Linked DNA regions of Nitrosospira lacus. The protein of the gene in region 1 binds, or shares a complex with, the protein of each later gene. Links are inferred from orthologs where the notes say so. Each region holds a gene or a part of one and is shown on either strand. Other genes may lie near its edges. The genes, in order: metK and groL.

Region 1 (3,105 bases):
ATTTCGGTGCGCCCATATTGACGGTCACTTCACCATTGGCCTCCAATCTGGGAATGATCAGGCCGCCATGTGTTTCCACGCGGATTTCATTTTTATTTGTCATCCCGCGGTCATGCACATAGCGAACGAAGCAGCGCGCACCGTTGCCGCATTGTTCCACCTCGCCGCCATCGGCGTTGAAAATGCGATAGCGAAAGTCAGCGTCGCCTTCAGCGGCTTCTATCAATAGAATCTGATCACAGCCGATGCCAAAATGACGGTTGGCGAGCAGGCGCAGTTGCTCAGGGCCCAGAAATGGGGATTGATTTATCCCGTCAATAACGACGAAATCATTGCCCAGTCCATGCATCTTAGTAAATTTGAGTTTCATTAATGAGCCACCCATTTCATCGGACAATTCCGCCCGCACCGGAAAAGCCAACGAATATATCCCTCCCGGTGCGAGTTTGTTACAGGAAGATACCCCTGTCAATCGGCCGCCATGCCGGCACCATGGCTCCTTTCACTGCAAAAGCCCCTTTGCAGGCGAAGTGCGGTCAACGAAGACCCCTGTGTCGCACGCCGGAGGATGCGGAAAGAGAAGGAAAAGAAATCAGGCGCATCATCATGACCGTGGTGATATACGCTTGGCACGAGCCGCGGCCACATGTACCGTCGCAGGGGCGATACTGCACGGATATGAGCAAAGCGGAAGTTGTATAAGCTGACTGTACTATTGTCTCTCTTCTTAATACGCGCGTAATTTGGTATTCTACAGTCCCTTCATAAAACTATATGCGGCTGGATAACATGAGTGAATACCTTTTTACTTCCGAATCCGTATCTGAAGGCCACCCCGACAAGGTGGCGGATCAGATTTCCGACTCAATTCTGGATGCCATCCTGGCTCAGGATGCCAACGCGCGAGTAGCCTGCGAGACCTTGTGCAGCACGGGTCTGATCGTTATGTCAGGGGAGATTACCACCGAGGCCAACGTTGACTATATGCAAGTCGCGCGCTCGGCCGTCAAGCGTATCGGTTACAACAGCTCCGATATTGGGTTTGACTATCATACCTGTGCCGTGTTGACTGCTTTCAACAAACAGTCCGCTGATATTGCACAAGGGGTAAATCGCAGTAAGGAAGAGGAAATGGATCAGGGGGCAGGCGACCAGGGACTGATGTTTGGCTATGCGTGCGACGAGACGCCGCAATTGATGCCGATGCCGATTTACTATGCCCATCGCTTGATGGAGCGGCAAGCGGAGCTGAGAAAAGATGGACGCCTGCCGTGGCTGCGTCCGGATGCCAAGTCGCAGGTATCGGTACGCTATCTGAATGGTAAGCCGCAACGCATCGAAACTGTAGTGATATCCACCCAGCACAATCCGGACATCTCCCACGCGGAACTGAGTGAAGCGGTAATCGAGGAAATCATCAAGCCGGTACTTCCGAAAAATATGCTGAATGGTCAGACTCGTTATCTGGTCAACCCTACCGGCCGCTTCGTGGTGGGCGGACCAATGGGCGACTGCGGGTTGACCGGCCGCAAGATCATCGTGGATAGCTATGGCGGGACGGCGCACCATGGCGGCGGTGCTTTCTCTGGCAAGGATCCATCCAAGGTGGATCGCTCCGCAGCCTACGCCGGGCGTTATGTCGCCAAGAACATCGTTGCCGCGGGCATTGCCAGCAGATGTGAAGTGCAGATAGCCTATGCTATCGGTGTGGCACGACCGGTTTCACTCATGGTTGATACTTACGGAACCGGCAAGATTTCCGACGATAAAATCGTCAAGCTGATCGAACAGCATTTTGACTTGCGTCCTCGTGCTATTATTCATACTCTTAATCTGCTGCGTCCAATTTACCAGAAGACTGCCGCCTATGGCCACTTTGGGCGGGATGAGCCGGAATTCACCTGGGAGGCCACCGATAAAGCCGCACGACTTCGCGCCGATGCGGGAATCGAGGTCGCGGTTGAGGCATAAGCAGAGAAGGTCATGTTAGCTTCAATTCCTCCCCCACTGAGGAGCGCTGCGACGGGCAGAGTCCCGCGAGGCTCGGCGGGGGAGAATCGCAATAACGGCGCTCGTTCATTTTTTAGGAGATTTGTTCCATGAACGCTGTGCTCAGTCCTGCATCTATACCTGCCCCCGCCTCTACGCTTATGAGCAGCGAATTTACCGATTATAAAGTTGCCGATATGTCCCTGGCGGAATGGGGGCGCAAGGAAATAGCCATTGCTGAAACCGAGATGCCCGGCCTGATGGCGCTACGGGAAGAATATGCCGGCGGAAAACCTTTGGCAGGCGCGCGTGTTGCCGGTTCGCTCCACATGACTATTCAGACAGCGGTGCTGATCGAGACCCTGATCGAATTGGGAGCGGAAGTGCGCTGGGCTTCGTGCAATATCTTTTCCACCCAGGATCATGCGGCGGCGGCCATCGCAGCGAAAGGCATTCCGGTTTTTGCCTACAAGGGTGAGTCGCTGGATGATTATTGGGAATATACCCACCGCATCTTTGAGTGGTCCGGTGACGAGCAATCGAGTGCGAATGGTACGCCCAATATGATTCTGGACGACGGTGGCGATGCAACGCTGCTGATCATTCTTGGCAGCAGGGCGGAAAAAGACCCATCGGTCATCGCCCATCCAGCCAATGAAGAAGAGCATGCATTGTTCGCGGCAATCCGGAAAAGACTGGATACTCAGCCTGGCTGGTATTCCTGCAGACTTGCGAATATTCGTGGTGTAACGGAGGAAACGACTACCGGCGTTCACCGTTTATACGAAATGCAAAAGAAAGGGGAGCTGCCATTCCCGGCATTCAATGTCAACGACTCGGTTACCAAATCCAAGTTCGATAATCTTTACGGTTGCCGTGAGTCGCTGGTGGATGGCATCAAGCGTGCTACGGATGTGATGATTGCCGGCAAGATTGCACTGGTGTGTGGCTATGGCGACGTGGGCAAAGGCTGCGCCCAATCCTTGCGTGGTCTGGGAGCAACCGTGTGGATTACCGAGATCGATCCGATTTGCGCGCTGCAAGCGGCCATGGAAGGTTATCGTGTCGTCACCATGGATGAAGTTTGCGATCAGGCTGACATTTTCGTCACCGCTA
Region 2 (3,221 bases), 800 kb from region 1 along the record:
AGCGCGGGTTACTCATAATGTGTCCTTATAGGTCTAGCAAACCGTGGCCCCACGAATTGCTGCATTCCTGAATACTACAATTTCATTTTAGGAAACCCACAAGTGTCTTGTCCATCGTACCGAAGTACAACGAATTGCCTAAATGAAAACATGGCTGCAGGATGCACTGGGAAGATACGTTGCCTCAAATTGTTGGTAATCAAGCTAACGGCGGGGTTATCGGCGCAAGTCCACCATTCGGTTGAGACGCTCTTCGGTCGCTGGATGAATTGCCCGGATTGAGACTTACGGTGATTTCGCCAGGCAGTATTGATTGTTTGCAGCAAGTATTTATTGCTTCTTTACTTGAAACTTCCGGTGACAGTCCGTATTATTAGCACTCGTTGGCAGTGAGTGCTAATAGGTTTTTGTGGTAAATTCGGAAATCTGAACACAAAAATATCAGTTTTTCCATAGATTTCATTGTATTAATTTCAAAACAGGAGAAAGAAAACATGCAGATTCGTCCGTTACACGACCGCGTTATTGTCAAGCGGCTGGAAGAAGAACGCAAGACTTCATCCGGTATCGTCATCCCTGACAGCGCGGCGGAAAAGCCCGATCAAGGCGAAATCATTGCTGTAGGCAAAGGCAAGGTTGGTGACGACGGCAAGGTCCGTCCGCTGGATGTGAAGGTTGGCGACAAAGTGCTATTCGGAAAATACTCCGGACAGACGGTGAAAGTGTCGGGGGAAGAGCTTCTGGTGATGCGCGAAGAGGACCTAATGGGGGTCATCGAAAGTTAATTTGCTCACTACGGTTAAACAATATTTCTGGAAATTAGGAGAAAGAGATTATGGCAGCGAAAGAAGTGAAATTTGGCGATTCAGCCCGCCACAAAATGGTGGCCGGGGTCAACATTCTGGCCGATGCGGTTAAAGTTACCCTTGGCCCCAAGGGGCGCAATGTTGTCCTGGAGCGTTCTTATGGCGCACCCACTATTACCAAGGATGGTGTCTCGGTAGCGAAAGAAATCGAACTGAAAGACAAGTTCGAGAATATGGGCGCACAAATGGTGAAGGAAGTAGCCAGCAAGACGTCTGATGTCGCGGGCGACGGCACGACCACTGCCACGGTTCTGGCGCAGTCCATCGTCAAGGAAGGCATGAAGTATGTCGCCGCCGGGATGAACCCGATGGACCTGAAGCGTGGTATCGATAAAGCCGTTGCCGCAACTGTTGAGGAACTCAAGAAACTGTCCAAACCCTGTACCACCGGCAAGGAAATTGCGCAGGTGGGAAGCATATCCGCCAATTCGGATCCGGAAATCGGCAAGATCATTGCGGACGCGATGGAAAAAGTGGGTAAGGAAGGCGTGATTACGGTGGAAGATGGTTCCGGGCTGCAAAATGAGCTGGAGGTGGTCGAGGGCATGCAGTTCGACCGTGGTTATCTTTCCCCGTATTTCATAAACAATCCCGACAGGCAGATCGCATTGCTGGAAAATCCTTTTGTCTTGCTGCACGACAAGAAGATTTCCAATATCCGCGAATTGCTGCCGGTGCTGGAGCTCGTAGCCAAAGCCGGTAAACCGCTATTGATCATTGCTGAAGATGTGGACGGCGAGGCACTCGCCACCCTGGTTGTGAACAATATCCGCGGCATCCTGAAAACCTGTGCAGTCAAAGCGCCTGGCTTTGGTGATCGCCGCAAGGCCATGCTTGAAGACATCGCCATTCTCACGGGCGGCACAGTGATTGCCGAAGAAGTAGGTTTATCGCTGGAAAAAGCTACCCTGAAGGAGTTGGGACAGGCCAAGCGCATAGAAGTTGGCAAGGAAGAAACCACTGTCATTGATGGCGCTGGAGATGCCGCAAACATTGAAGGCCGTGTCAAGCAGGTCCGCAAGCAAATCGACGAAGCCACGAGCGACTACGACAAGGAAAAATTGCAGGAGCGTGTGGCAAAGCTGGCTGGCGGTGTAGCGTTGATCAAAGTCGGTGCGGCCACTGAAGTGGAAATGAAAGAGAAGAAAGCGCGTGTTGAAGACGCCCTGCATGCTACCCGCGCCGCAGTGGAAGAAGGTATCGTTCCCGGTGGTGGCGTGGCGTTATTGCGTACCTTGAGTGCGGTGGCCAGCCTCAAAGGCGACAATCATGATCAGGACGCCGGCATCAAGATTGTTCTGCGTGCGCTGGAAGAGCCCCTGCGCCAGATCGTTGCTAACTGCGGCGATGAGCCTTCGGTAGTAATCAACAAGGTATTGGAAGGCAAGGGTAATTTTGGTTACAATGCCGCCACCAGCGAATATGGCGACATGGTGGAAATGGGTGTTCTGGATCCTACCAAGGTTACGCGTTATGCATTGCAGCATGCCGCCTCCGTGGCGAGTCTGATGCTTACCACTGATGCTCTGGTGGCTGAATCACCAAAGGAAGAATCCGGTGGAGGCGGTGGCATGGGCGGCATGGGTGGTATGGGTGGTATGGGTGGTATGGGCGGCATGGATATGTAGGATTTGCTGTATCGGTCTTGGTAGAAATGAAGTACGATAAAAAACCCCGCCACGGTGGGGTTTTTTATTATCACAACCCGGTCTAAGCCATTGCTGGCCGGGTTTCATTTTGAGGTGCATGATGTGCGCCACATCCCTTTATAATTGCTTCATTAAAAAAATTTGTTTTTTCCATCCATGCCAGAAGCGCGAAGCGCACTCCCTCAAGTTGTGGAGGCTCGCTTCGAAACCGTGGGGCGGTGGCGGCCAGATGTTTTCTTTATCATAAATTTATGACTCCAGATCAGTACTGTCAGGAAAAAGCGATTCAAAGCGGTTCCAGTTTCTATTACAGCTTTCTCTATCTGCCAACGGAGAGACGCCGCGCCATTACTGCCTTATATGCTTTCTGCCGCGAGGTGGACGATGTGGTGGATGAGTGCACCGATGCGTCGGTGGCGCGAACGAAACTTGCGTGGTGGCGGCAGGAAGTTGCCGCCATATTTGATGCCGGACATGGAAATGAACCCAGCCATCCGGTGGCTAAAGCGCTGGTTAACGTGTCGAAAATATTCAATCTCACCGCTGAGCGATTGAATGAGATCATTGATGGCATGGAAATGGATCTTAATTATAATCGCTATGCTGATTTCGAAACCTTGCGGCTATATTGCTATCATGTGGCGAGCGTGGTGGGATTATGTTCGGCGGAGATTTTTGGCTATCGCAATCCCGATACCCTGAAGTA

The links.
Region 2: the proteins of metK (region 1) and groL are in contact, whole or in part, in a cryo-EM structure (PDB 8P4O), measured with the Escherichia coli proteins. The link is inferred for Nitrosospira lacus from one-to-one orthologs.

The regions. Positions count from the first base shown.
Region 1 is NZ_CP021106.3:823,836-826,940, forward strand. What follows is about bases 104-2,880. They hold metK (methionine adenosyltransferase), read left to right. Parts: upstream 104-789; coding sequence 790-1,971; downstream 1,972-2,880. Other genes in these bases: dapF (diaminopimelate epimerase), read right to left, coding at 104-370; ahcY (adenosylhomocysteinase), read left to right, coding at 2,151-2,880. In the rest of the region: more of dapF, read right to left, coding at 1-103; more of ahcY, read left to right, coding at 2,881-3,105. UniProt on the Escherichia coli protein: Catalyzes the formation of S-adenosylmethionine (AdoMet) from methionine and ATP.
Region 2 is NZ_CP021106.3:25,531-28,751, reverse strand. Bases 272-3,164 are described here. They hold groL (chaperonin GroEL), read left to right. Parts: upstream 272-835; coding sequence 836-2,494; downstream 2,495-3,164. Other genes in these bases: hpnD (presqualene diphosphate synthase HpnD), read left to right, coding at 2,767-3,164; groES (co-chaperone GroES), read left to right, coding at 495-785. Also shown: EBAPG3_RS00115 (methyltransferase family protein), read right to left, coding at 1-16; more of hpnD, read left to right, coding at 3,165-3,221.